3 regions of the Paenibacillus sp. YPG26 genome follow, and region 2 is predicted to be linked to each of the others. Evidence: a T-box and tRNA genes for the amino acid it is inferred to sense, from the RefSeq annotation. Region 2 holds a T-box; the other regions hold tRNA genes.
The links. The T-box of region 2 lies ahead of leuS (leucine--tRNA ligase). A T-box ahead of a tRNA ligase gene usually reads a tRNA of that ligase, here a tRNA-Leu.

Region 1 (4,544 bases), 160 kb from region 2:
TCATCCTGGCTGTACTGGTCCGGTCCGCCGTAGAAGGCAATTCCGGTCTCTTCTTGCAAAGACTTAGGTTGTGAGGTTCGGCCTAGCAGGTAATCGGCATCTACTTCCAATATATCTGCGAGGGCAGCCAAGGTTTCGGAATCGACGGTGCGCTTGCCGGATTCATAATGCCCGTACCCCTGCCGTGTCATTCCTAATTTATCAGCCATATCTTGATGGGTCAAGCTCCTCGAGAGCCTGAGCTGAGTTAATCGTTCCGTAAACACTTCATCACCTCGCTTAGTTCTATTATACCTATGTGAAAGAAAATACGCAACAATTTGTTTCTTATTCAAGTTGACAGAAACAATTTGTTGCGTATAATTGGGTTACACAGGCAACATTTTGTTGCTATGGACACATTGGATCATGGGATATGCATATACATATCCCTTAATTAAAAAGGAGGTTTTTAAGATGCCTAACACTGATGTATCGATTATCCAACAACTTTTGCCACTGGCCGAGCGTTATGGTCTTGCTGTCGTCTTGTCGTTCATTCTGCTCCTGATCGTTGGCATCATCATCCGAATGATAATTAGGGGTGACTTGGTACCTCGTAGTCTGCTTGACAGGGCAGAAGAGGATCGAGATCGGCTTCAGTCCATTTTGGACAAGGAGCGTGAAAGCTTCATGACACCCCTTCTGGAAGTCGTGAACAACCTGAAGAGAAATGCTCCGGACAACAAAGAAGGGTAGCAGGCTCAGATTTTGCTGAGAGTACGCTGCATTTATTTCCTCCAAAGGGGCGGACACCCAGCCCACCAGGCCAGAGCAGGCATATGGTAGGGTAAGCCAACTATCAAGGAGGAACAAATAATGAATAATGCGCCAATGGGAATGTCAGAGAACAAGAAAATGGGGATGGGATACAGCGGCCCGATGCAGAGCCCGGCTTATACCGCTCCGGCACAGGGATATGAGCATGGATATATGCATCTGCATGGAGCTGGATATCACCACTGTCCACCTGTTTATGAGCAGCCTGTGTGTCACACTCCCGCACCATCGGCAGGAATCTGGTCGTCTACAGGGTATATTCTCGTACTCTTTATACTATTGGTGATCATCTCGCGCGGTCTGTGGATCTGAGTTGTTATACAAGGAACAAGCGGGCCTTCGGGCCCGCAGCTTGTGCTGTTCTATAGTCCCGTCTTCTTCTGACCATTATGCTGCACATCCTTAACCGGTTGAGCATGCTTCTGATGCTTCAAGAGCTCACTGACAGTTACACAGCGATAGCCGCGTTTCTGGATCTCTGGCAAAATGGCCTTTAGAGCGAGCGCTGTTTGGGAGCTGCCTTCCACACGGTCGTGCATCAGAATGATATCGCCGCTGCGGAGATTGCCAAGCACTCTGCTCACAATCCGGTTCACGCCGGGCCTTGCCCAATCCCGTGTATCCTGATGCCAAGACCACAGGACAAGCTGATAGCCTTTGCTATGACTCGAAGTGACAATACTTTTGTTGTAAAATCCGCCTGGCGGGCGGAACAAAACGGAATGCTTTCCTGTAGCATTATATATCAACTCTTCAGCGCGGGTGACTTCTTTATCAAATAATTGGGAAGAGTTGCTCGCATTGAAATACGTGTGATTGTAAGTGTGGTTGCCAATCTCATGCCCTTTCTGAAATACCTCTTTAAGAAGTTCCGGGTATTGTGCTGCCCGATTACCAACCACGAAGAAGGTAGCTTTGGCTTGATACTGTCCGAGCAGATCAAGGATGACAGGAGTCTGCTTAGGATCGGGTCCGTCGTCAAAAGTAAGAGCAACCACCTTGTCCTCGGTAGGAACCTCCCATACGATTTCCCCACGGGGTTCAAAATAATCTCGTCCCATAGGTGCCCCTAGAGCCGCGGCAGGGCTCCCGTTACCTGAGATTATGCCAATGCTTAAGGTTAGAGTAAGGGCTGTTGTCCGCCATTTATACATGGGTGCCTCCTTAATGAATGATGATATCCACTTATTATGTGGGAAAAGAGGCCGTTCATACATTCTACCTAATGAGTCGAGTATTGACATAATAGCTAGCAACATGATATGATCTATTTCGTCGCTAATCATGGAAAGACGTTATGGCGTAATTACGCCGGGGTGGCGGAATTGGCAGACGCACAGGACTTAAAATCCTGCGGTAGGTGACTACCGTACCGGTTCGATCCCGGTCCTCGGCATCAATGAAATCAAGGGTTTCAGCTCTTCTGAGTTGGAACCCTTGATTTTTTTATTTATGTGGTTTTGTTAATATGACGCTAACGATCTAAATTTCAAGCTATCTTGTTCGAACTGATTATTCAGCTTCATTCTGCAACATACTTCCAATTTTGGCGTTTGTTATTTATATACCAGAAAAGGAGTGTTATGGAAAACATGAAGCTTAAAAAGTGCATCTCGTTTATGTTTATTTTTCTATTAACCTTGGGTGCAGCAAATTATAGCCATGCGTCAAGTCCCAAGGGGAACCCCAATTATTTTAAAAATGAATGATTATTATGTTGCCTATACTTATCCTAAAGCGCCTTATATTGATAAGCAGAACCGGCTCATGTTGCCTGTAAGAGCAGCAAGTGAATTGTTAGGAGCCTCTATTACTTATGATGCTGCTTCACGTTCAGCCACAATTACACAGAATGATAATGTCGTTAAGATTCAAGGTGGCAGTCATCTTGCTGAGGTGAATGGAAATCAAGTTGAAATGGACACGCAGCCAGTACTGGAAAAGGGATATATGATTATACCTGCCCGTATTTTATTCGACTCATTTGCATTCAATGCTACTTCAATTAACAACGTAATTACGTTAAAGGATGATCGATTGCTTAAAGAAGGGCGCCTGAAATATCTTCTTGATGATGACCGTCTTGCTATATCTAGAACAATAGACTCAAATGCGTTTCAACCGCTCTATTATACGCTCAGCACTTGGCTTAATAAGAACACTACTGAACTTAACTTGAATCTTGTCGCCAAAAACATCTCCGGAAAAGATATTCCGAAAGGGGAAGAGAATTTATCTACAATCATTTATTTTGATGAGGGCGGCTTATTGGATATCCCTTATAGATCAGTCGATATAAAAGATAGAAATAGACTCCCTGTAAAATAGGACTCACTTATAACTAAACATATCGAAAATACGGGAGGGGTTCTAACTAAGAAGCCTAATCTATTACAGTATATCTTGATTTCAGGAAGGACAATTTCTCCAATTAATTAGGTACCTGAACTCAGAAAAAAGATCGCACAGCACTCAAGAAGTATGGGGGCCGGGCGGTCTTTTTTTTGTGCTCCCGAAACCCCATCTTAGCTCCTACAATCTACAAGGTAATCCAGCATCTGGACAGATTAGGAAGATTCCAATATAATCTTAAATACAACTTAACGGGTTGGAATAATATGAAATATATCATATTTCACCCTGGAAGTTTGGGATAGACTTCACTAGTACATATACATATCAATTTGTATACAGAAGGGGGAACTATGAATTTAGACTGGAAGTTTATTGGTGAGAGTCTCCCGCTTTACATGGACGCCATGTGGTTGACTATTGAATTAGCTCTAATCGCCATTAGTTTATCCATGATCTTGGGATTATTGTTCAGTCTAGTACTGTTCTACAGGATCAAGGGACTTCGGAGTATAATTCTCGGTTACGTTGAGGTGTCCAGGAATACTCCTTTGCTCGTACAACTATTCTTCCTATACTATGGACTGCCCAAAATAGGGCTGCACTTGAGTGAGTTCAACTGTGCTGCCATAGGTCTGGTATTCCTGGGCGGTGGATATATGACTGAGGCCTTCCGAAGCGGAATTGATGCCGTAAGCACAGCGCAGATTGAGTCAGGTTTAAGCATTGGACTTAGCAAGGTGCAGCTTGCCAGATATGTCATACTCCCACAGGCCTTTGCTATCAGTGTCCCTTCGCTCGGGGCGAACGCGATCTTTTTGCTGAAAGAAACCTCGATTGTAGGTGCCATTGCTTTGATGGATCTGATGAATGTAGCCAAGGACCTGATTGGAATGCATTACAAGACAGCGGAATCACTGCTTCTGCTGGTGCTGGCCTATCTTGTGCTGGTGCTTCCATTATCTCTGCTGCTGTCCTGGATCGAAAGGAAGGTTAGACATGCGGAATTCGGGGGTTGAGGTGCTGTTTGAAGGGTCAAACTTTGCCCGCTTGCTTGGCGGGCTGCTTGTCACGATAGAAATAGCCTTTATTTCAATTATAATCGGAACCATTCTGGGTGTGGTTATGGGGCTGCTTAGAACGGTCCGGTCCAGATCGCTGCGTATTGTTCTTAGGCTGTACCTTGAAGCTTTTCGGATTATTCCGATTCTGGTCTGGTTGTATGTGGTTCACTTCAGCTTTTCGCCACTGCTTCACATCGAGATTAGCGGGGAGACCACAGCAATATTGGTATTCAGTCTCTGGGGCGCAGCGGAGATTGGGGATATCGTACGCGGTGCGCTTGAATCCATGCCGAAGCATCAGTCGGAATC
Region 2 (4,544 bases):
ACCAAGACGCTGCCACAATTCCTCAGCAATATGCGGAGCAAGCGGGGACAACAGCTGTACGAAGTTAGCTGCCGCTTCTCTAGGAACGACATCTGTCTTATAAGCTTCATTGATGAAAATCATCAACTGGCTGATAGCCGTATTGAACCGAAGTCCTTCAAGATCCTCTGTGACTTTCTTGATCGTCTTATGCCAGGTGCGCTTGAATTCCTCGCTGCCTTCTCCATCCACAATCTTGGAACTGAGTCCGCCGTCCTCTCCGATGAACAGACGCCATACACGGGAGAGGAACCGGTAAGTTCCCTCAACTCCATTCGAATTCCAAGGCTTGGTAGCTTCAAGCGGACCCATGAACATCTCGTAGATACGGAGTGTATCCGCTCCATATTCATTCACAATCTCGTCCGGGTTAATGACGTTCCCGCGAGATTTACTCATCTTCTCATTATTAGTCCCAAGAATCATACCCTGGTTAACCAGCTTATGGAACGGTTCTTTGGTAGATACGACCCCGAGGTCATAGAGAACCTTGTGCCAGAAGCGGGCGTACAGCAAATGCAGCACGGCGTGCTCAGCGCCACCAATGTACAGATCAACCGGCAGCCATTCCTTCTGCTTCTCCGGCGAGCACAACTCTTGGTCATTGTGCGGATCTATGAACCGGAGGTAGTACCAGCAGCTTCCTGCCCACTGCGGCATTGTGTTCGTCTCCCGGCGTGCCGGCAGACCTGTCTCCGGGTCTATGGTGTTCACCCACTCCGTCACATTCGCCAGTGGTGATTCCCCTGTTCCTGACGGCTTGATCTGATCCACCTCAGGCAGGACAAGCGGAAGCTGATCTACAGGAACAGGCTTCATAGTTCCGTCTTCCAGATGCAGAATCGGAATCGGCTCGCCCCAGTAGCGCTGACGGCTGAACAACCAGTCACGCAGACGATAGGTGACTTTGCCTTTGCCTTTCCCCTGTTCTTCCAGCCAGGCGATAGCTTTCTTAATCGCTTCCTCGTTATTCAATCCATTCAGGAATTCGGAATTGACATGCGCTCCGTCACCGGCGTAAGCTTCCTTGCTGATGTCACCGCCTGATACCACCTCGAGAATTGGCAGATTGAACTGCTTGGCAAATTCATAATCGCGTTCATCATGAGCCGGAACAGCCATAATGGCGCCTGTACCATAACCTGCAAGTACATAATCAGCAATCCAGATTGGCACCTTGGCCCCATTAACCGGATTAATCGCATACGCTCCTGTGAACACACCTGTCTTTTCTTTGGCCAGATCCGTACGCTCCAGATCACTCTTCCGCGCCGCCTGCTCCTGATACGCCTTCACAGCTTCGCGGTGGTCGCCCGTTGTAATCACATCGACAAGTGCGTGCTCTGGAGCCAGAACCGCATAACTGGCCCCGAACAAGGTATCCGGACGGGTTGTGAACACGGTCAAGGACTCCGTCTGTCCTTCAATAGCAAAGTCGACCTCCGCGCCTTCGGATTTGCCGATCCAGTTGCGCTGCATGTCTTTGATGCTCTCTGACCAGTCAAGCTCCTCCAGATCCTCAAGCAGACGCTCAGCATATTCAGTAATCTTAAGAACCCATTGACGCATCGGCTTGCGGATAACCGGGTGTCCACCGCGCTCACTCAGCCCGTCAATAACTTCCTCATTAGCAAGTACTGTGCCCAGAGCCGGGCACCAGTTCACCGGTACTTCTGCGACATAGGCAAGCCCTTTGTTATAGAGCTGGATAAAAATCCACTGTGTCCATTTATAATATTCGGGGTCTGTCGTGCTGATCTCCCGATCCCAATCGTAGGAGAAGCCAAGCGACTTAATCTGGCGGCGGAAATTATTAATATTCTTCACTGTGATATGACGCGGATGCTCACCTGTATCCAGCGCATGCTGCTCAGCGGGAAGGCCAAAAGCATCCCAGCCCATTGGATGAAGCACATTATAGCCGCGCATCCGCTTGTAACGGGAGACGATATCCGTTGCTGTATAACCTTCCGGGTGACCTACGTGTAGACCTGCGCCTGAAGGATACGGGAACATATCCAGTGCGTAGAATTTGGGCTTCCCAGCATCCTCCCGTGTCTTGAACGTCTGGTGCTCATCCCAGTAAGCCTGCCACTTTGGCTCAATCGCCTGCGGATGATAGACGTGATTATTACCATTGTTGTCTGCCATGAAATAAGATCCTCCTTGGATTGCACTTCTGAAATCTGAATTCATTTCGGGTATTCACAGTGAGTTAATTGTCACAAAAAAACCTCTCAATCCATAGCGTTATTACCGCTAGGGACGAGAGGAATATTCCCGTGGTACCACCCTAGTTAGCGCGTCAACATGCTTTGTTCTGCGCTCACTCTAGCACCCTTAACGCGGGTGTAACGATGTATGTTCACCGGAATAAAGGCAATAATCTGCCCGGATTCCCGGCTTGCATCATGACTCCGAGGCGAGTTCATTACAGTCTGATCAACCGGTTCGCACCACCACCGGCTCTCTGAGTGATTAGGTCTGAATTACTGATCCTCATCATAGCTTAAATATCCAATTTTATTAACAATTATTATATTCATAACTGCGCTTATAGTCAATGCCAGGTATGTCGGCAGATCCTCAGCTACTGACAGCATTACGACTATTATTATATTCGCAGAGGCTTTTATTCACTGCTGAACAAGATTTCTATACTTCCAGGAATTCCTTTGACAAGTCGGGAAGAACAAATATAATGAATCCATGGATTACTTGACTATATTTAAAGCCCTAGCGAACGAAACCCGGCTGCAGATCCTGCTGTGGCTAAAAGAACCGGAGCTGAACTTCCCAAGTGCGGCTCCCCTCGCAGATGAGCATGATTTCAAAGATGCAATCTGTGTCGGCAAGATTCAGGAGAAGGCGGGCATGTCCCAGTCCACTACGTCCCAGTACTTGTCCCTGCTGCAGCGTTCAGGTCTGTTGGAAGCCAGACGCATAGGCCAGTGGACTTACTACCGCAGGAATGAAGACACTATTCAACAATTAGCTGAATATATTGGAAAGGAGCTCTAAACAAACAGCCGGTCATCCCGAAGATGACCGGCTGTTTGGATATATTATTTTACCGCCACAAAAAATAGTCTTGCCGCATCCTCGCCAGCTTCGACCCATTCGAAATCAGCATAATAATTCACTTGTGAGAAGCCGCATTTCGTGAGCTCCACCTTAATCCATTCCGGATCATAAGCACGCTGAACATGCGTCTCTTCAAATCTGCGGTACACATCGGAGCCCATCTCCTGTTCACGCGCAAATATCGTCAGATGATGCTCGATCTCATTGCGGTATGCATCCCGCTCGCAGGTCCAGATATAGGAGACGGACTTCTCGTCCCAAATGAACGGCTGATCCTCCTCATACCGCTTCAGGGTGTTCGGATGATGAACATCGAATAGGAATGTCCCACCCTGCTTCAATCCTTCGAAGGTACGCTTAAATGTCCGAGTAAGATCCTCCTGCTCAAGCAAATAATTGATACAATCACAGAATGAGATTACGGAGTCTACAGGCTCCGGCATCACCCATTCTCTCATATCCTGCTGTACCCAGCGTACGGATCCATCCCGCAGAAGTCTGCCGCCGCGCGGGGTCTGCTCCATCTTGCGGCGGGCCACCGCCAGCATGTCCGGAGACAAATCCATCCCTGTTACATCAAATCCCGAGTTAACCAGGGGTATGGTGATACTCCCGGTTCCGCAGCCAAGCTCAACGACTGTTCTCGGCATCCCCAGCTTCTCCCAGGCTGTTCTTGCGAACCGGATCCAGTCCGGGTAGGGCATATCTTCCATCAGTTCGTCATACACATACGCGAATTTGCGATATGATGCCATCAATCAACACCGCTTTCCATAGAAGCTTAGGCTGTGCCGTCTCCGTCACTTGTGTCATTGGCTGCTGTGTCCTTAATGAGATAAGTCCAGTTCTCTTCCTGACGGATCTTGCCTTCCTTCAACAGCTTGCCCATGGCGCGCTTGAACGCGGACTTGCTAATTCCGAACCGCTGCTTGATAACATCCGGAGGAGTGGCGTCTGAGTAAGGCATGCCTCCTCCGGGCCGGCTCTCCAGGTATTCAAATATCCGGTCGGCATCCTCATTGCGGCCGATTTCTTTTCGCGGGGCCATAGACAGGTTCACCCGTCCATCCTCCCGAATATGAGCCACACGCACGTTCACACGTTCACCCAGACGCAGCAGCCTGCTGCGTTCAGAGGAGTGGATCATCCCAATCGCACCAAAACCAAGAACACCGCCCTGAACAACGACGAACGTACCCATCTGCAGAGGCTTGTATACGACAGCTTCCAGCCACTGATTATTCCATGTTGTAGGTGCGTGAAAAGCCAGCGGAGCAAGCTCCTGCTCACCAGCCAGCTTCGCCTTGAGTCTGCCCTGCTTGTCATGCTCCATAATTACATAGACTTGGTCACCTACGCGGGGTTGAAGCTCCGGCAGCTCCGGCAGCTCCCGGATCGGAAGCAGCAGCTGCCGGCCCAGC
Region 3 (4,544 bases), 1.3 Mb from region 2:
TCCGGAGCGGATCCGGCCTGCTCCCCCACCACATCTCAATGGCAAGAGGAATCATGCCGAACCATTTACGAGTCCAGGGCTCACGTTGATTCCGCTGCTCTTGTCTGCGAACTTCCTTAGGTGTCTCAACAAAATGGACAACCTTCTCGGTAATTATCTTCACAAGTTCATCGCCACTAGCCATAATGACGATCCCTCCTTCTAGACACAGGACAGAATTCCCTGCTGCAATCTTTTAGTTATATTGTGCTCTTCACTCCACATTCTTATTCACCAGCTATCCGATTCGCAGGGTCATACATCATTTCCTGCTCTTTAGGCCAAGATAGAGGTAAAAGAAACCAAGATAAAGGTGAGCAACATGCGGCGATTAATTTCAATTCTGATAGGCTTGCAGCTAATTACGGTCTGGATATCTCCACAACGGATACACGCCAATCCCCAGGATATGGAGAGGCTCTCCCGGCATGCTTTCCCCGAACCTGTTATTCTGATTGATGCAGGCCATGGCGGAGTGGACGGGGGAACCTCATTCAGAGAAATCCTGGAGAAGGACATCAACCTGGACATCTCGCGCAAATTGTATCTCCTGCTGAAGAGCAAAGGCTATGCAGCTGCCTTGAACCGCTCCGCAGACTACGCGCTCAGTGATGACAACCAGTGGCTGAACAGCCGCTCCAGACACAGGCGCGATCTTGCCCAGAGAAAAGGGCTCAGTGACGAGCTGAGTACCTCTATCGTGGTAAGTATTCATTTGAATTGGGCCCATAGCCGGACCCAGCGAGGGCCCCTGGTTCTGCACCAAAATGAAGGCAGGAGCGCAGTCCTAGCCTGGAGTATCCAGAATGAGCTGAACACGGTGTTCGGTACCCGTTCATCCCCTGCGCTCGGCAGACCCTTTTACCTGCTGAATCATATTCAATCCCCAGCCGTGATCGTCGAGACCGGATTCCTAAGCAATGCTGAGGACCGGGCTATGCTGACCAGACCCACAGAGCAGATGGAAGTAGCTAAAGCGATCGTAGCCGGGATTATGGCGTATTTCACGGAACTATAAAATCCGGCTTAGACCGCTCCCGGGCCAAATCACTGACACCTACGAACTCCGCCTCCTGCTTCAGCATGTGAATCGAATGCCGAAGTACGGAGGCAGTTCTCTTCCCTCCCGAGCCCACATGGCCAATGGTGACACAGCTCTCATGATTCTTCAGCCACTTGGATACCTTCCCGATCTGCCTGGAAATATGATCATCAGTTGCGACATCATCCAGAAAGATATGGTTATACACCTGTGGAAGCCCCTTTTGCTCACACAGCTTGCCGACGACAGACTGATGATTGGTCTTGCTGTCCACGAAGAACAATCCCCGCTCTTTACAGATATCCAATACGATGGACATGATGCGTTCGTCCGCCGTCACTTTGGATCCCATATGGTTATTGATCCCTACAGCATAAGGCACATTATCAATCGCCGCCTCCACACGCTTCCGTACCTCTTCATTAGGCAGCTTAGCCAGAACAGCCCCGGGTCCGAGCCATTCCGGCTTCCCCTGCTTCGGTTCCATGGGTAAATGAACGAGCACATCGTAACCCCGCTCATGAGCCCGCTTCGCATCCTGCTGCGTGGTCTGAAGAAAAGGCATGACCGCTACCGTCAATTTAACGGGCATGGACAAGATTTCATCAGTCCCCTCCATCTTGTTGCCCAGATCATCGATAATGACAGCAAGCTTCTTCTTAGGCTGAACCTTCGGGTTCTGGGCCTCTCCTACTGGGTCAGACATAACAACGGATTCTTCTGGTATCGTATAACCTGTATCCGTCAGCGCATATGCCGATGCAGGATTACCCAGCAGGTACCCACCCAATGTTAGAACCATTGCCACTCTGCGGCTTATACCCTTTGAAACGCCCTTTGTCTTGAGTCTATTCATAACCTGCTCCTCCTGCCTGGCACATTTGGTCCCTTCATTGTGTGAGCTTAAGAGTTCAAATATGTATGGCAAAACAGGAGCTTTCAGGAATAGGTTGATAGCTGGACAAAATAAACCCGTAATGAGGTTCGTAGAACTGCGCGTTGCTGCTTAACGATCAATTCCCGGTTCATGATAATCTACATATTAAAAGAACAGGCCCTACAATTAGTAATTGTAGGGCCTGTTCTTATTAACATTAATGCGGTCGAGAGGACTCGAACCTCCACGGGGGTTAGCCCACACGGACCTGAACCGTGCGCGTCTGCCAATTCCGCCACGACCGCTCATTGTCTCTTGCAGAAGATGTTCTCTGCGGCGACAAGATATATCTTATCATGGAAGTCTAACCAAGTCAACAACCTTTTTATATTTTTTCTTCCCCATTGATATTCATCAAATAATCTGGTTAAAATAAGAACATAAGTTCGCATCAAGGGTGGTGATATCTATGGCTGTTCCAAATATAAATACAGATGAGCTCAGCTTGATCAAGAGCTGGTTGATGCTCACATTTATACGCAAAGTCTTCGAGCGCGATTCCCGGATACTTATAGACAGCGGCGTTCTTAAGAGCCCTCAGGTATATGTGGATATGATTCGCAGCGGTTCGGACAGGGTCGCGGTGGTGATGACCGGAATCCAGAATGAACTCACGAAACGCAAGATCAGAATCTACGAGGTTAAGCAGGCAAGTCAAGGAATTGAAGCCAGGTATGTATGCCGCAGCTACCACGGCGAGATGAACATCCCCTGGTCTGCGTTAAGAAGTGAGATGCCCAGCCGGATGAGAGCCTATTTAGGCGTTGAGCAAGGCATGCAGAACGGGCATCTGAGCCCTATCTAGCCGCTTCCTGCTCACACACATGACAAATACCCTCTGCACACGCAGTGTCAAAGGGTATCTCTGTCATCATGCAGCTGATGGCGCACTGCCTTGTCACTGGGTCAACGCCTGCTCTACTCTTGTAGCACCTTGGGACAGAATATGGCCTGAGCTGACGGCTGCCGCGGCGGCTGCCGTTTCACGAATTTCAGCATCCGTGGCCCCCTTGGATCTGGCCTCTTCCGTATGGTAGAACGTACACACCTCATTATTGGCGAACAGGCTGATTCCGAGGGCAATTAACTGCTTGGTCTTGGCATCCAATTCTCCTGCGGCCAGTGACTTGCCAGTGAAGTCATGATAGGCTTCAGCCACGCCAGGCATATACTCACCAAAAGCATGAATTCCATCTTTATATGCTCTTACTTTATCACTCTTCTGAGACATGGTCAGCACCTCTTCCTTGTATAGATCAGCCCAATGCAGCCGTTCTCTATTACAATGTCCGGGGGGTGGCCAATATATGCTCTATACTTCAAAAGAAATACGCGGTTCTTTGGCCGGTTGGAACGTATAATTCCTATCCAGCTTGACAATATTACGGTTCGGACGCCGGATCATGACCTGTGTATCACTCCAGGCCACGACAATCCCCCTGACATCATTCTCGGGAATCGCATCCCGAATGACCCGGACCTTCTCTCCGGATAGGCGGAATGCATCCAATGCTTCATCACTAATCATGTTCTTGTCATTCCCTCCTTATAGACAGACTTGATCATCGCATAAATATACCAGCATCGCGGCAAATCATCAAATCCAGACACAAAAACAGGCCATCTACCGGTTCACCGGCAAACGACCTGTCTGAACACGGGTATTATTCGCTCACCGTGTATATCAAAAGGTATTGCTCCCTATTTATCTTTGTGCGTGTTCTTTGCTATCGTTCTTCTCGAACCAGAAGTCAAGCACTTTAGCCGACATCACACGTTCTTCAATATATGCTACCTGCTGAGGACTGAATTCTTCTCTCCATGGAAATGAGAGATCCTCACACATTCCCGCAATGGTCAGCAGCTGTGACCAGGCTACATACCGTTTGTACCAAAAGAACTGCGGGTGTTCAAGCATATAGGGATAAAGGTCATCAAACTCTGTATGTTTGCAATCAAGAGCTCGCTCAAAGGTAACCTTGGCTTCACTTAGCTTCGTAACAAAATATTCTGCATTTACTACCGGTTGTTGTTCCCCCATGTAGTTGCCTCCTCTCCCTACTTATCTCTTATTATAACTGAAAAGAAAGGCTCTGCAAAGCATTGTTATGAAATTGATTCCATTTTGCCTAGTCTTCAAAAGTGACCTTTCCATCAGTCAAGGATACAATCCGCACCAGCGATTCAAGGCGAATTCCCTGCTCGCGGATGGCTTTGCCCCCAGCCTGAAAGCTCTTCTCGACCACGATGCCGACGCCAACCAGCTCCGCACCCGAGCGCTGAATAATCTTAACCAGACCACGGGCCGCATCGCCATTGGCGATAATATCATCGATGAACAGAATCCGGTCATTCTCCGAAATATACTGCTTGGACAGAAGAATATCCGTCACAATTCCTTTGGTGAATGACGGAACACGTTCACAGAGCGCGTCCGGGTCAGCCAGCAGCGTCTTCTTCCGGCGTGCGAATACCAGGGGGACTCCCAGCTCATAAGCGGTAGCAAAAGCCGCCGGAATCCCGGAT

Region 1: it encodes a tRNA-Leu, which carries the amino acid that the T-box ahead of leuS (leucine--tRNA ligase) is inferred to sense. The anticodon was not compared.
Region 3: it encodes a tRNA-Leu, which carries the amino acid that the T-box ahead of leuS (leucine--tRNA ligase) is inferred to sense. The anticodon was not compared.

What each region holds. Positions count from the first base shown of each region.
Region 1 covers NZ_CP084530.1:1,550,456-1,554,999, forward strand. Annotated here, with positions in the region: gene LDO05_RS07150 (helix-turn-helix domain-containing protein) at 1-209, opposite strand, end outside; gene LDO05_RS07155 (hypothetical protein) at 457-738, shown strand; gene LDO05_RS07160 (YjcZ family sporulation protein) at 1,027-1,131, shown strand; gene LDO05_RS07165 (polysaccharide deacetylase family protein) at 1,182-1,973, opposite strand; tRNA gene LDO05_RS07170 (tRNA-Leu) at 2,130-2,215, shown strand; gene LDO05_RS07175 (copper amine oxidase N-terminal domain-containing protein) at 2,464-3,147, shown strand; gene LDO05_RS07180 (amino acid ABC transporter permease) at 3,525-4,190, shown strand; gene LDO05_RS07185 (amino acid ABC transporter permease) at 4,171-4,544, shown strand, end outside.
Region 2 covers NZ_CP084530.1:1,393,778-1,398,321, reverse strand. Annotated here, with positions in the region: gene leuS (leucine--tRNA ligase) at 1-2,190, opposite strand, end outside; T-box leader at 2,298-2,554, opposite strand; gene LDO05_RS06435 (ArsR/SmtB family transcription factor) at 2,749-3,060, shown strand; gene LDO05_RS06430 (class I SAM-dependent DNA methyltransferase) at 3,105-3,878, opposite strand; gene LDO05_RS06425 (CvfB family protein) at 3,905-4,544, opposite strand, start outside.
Region 3 covers NZ_CP084530.1:2,718,584-2,723,127, forward strand. Annotated here, with positions in the region: gene LDO05_RS12740 (YqzE family protein) at 1-184, opposite strand, end outside; gene LDO05_RS12745 (N-acetylmuramoyl-L-alanine amidase family protein) at 362-1,057, shown strand; gene LDO05_RS12750 (divergent polysaccharide deacetylase family protein) at 1,044-1,937, opposite strand; tRNA gene LDO05_RS12755 (tRNA-Leu) at 2,180-2,263, opposite strand; gene LDO05_RS12760 (YhjD family protein) at 2,428-2,823, shown strand; gene LDO05_RS12765 (carboxymuconolactone decarboxylase family protein) at 2,917-3,249, opposite strand; gene LDO05_RS12770 (hypothetical protein) at 3,331-3,546, opposite strand; gene LDO05_RS12775 (hypothetical protein) at 3,724-4,059, opposite strand; gene LDO05_RS12780 (xanthine phosphoribosyltransferase) at 4,148-4,544, opposite strand, start outside.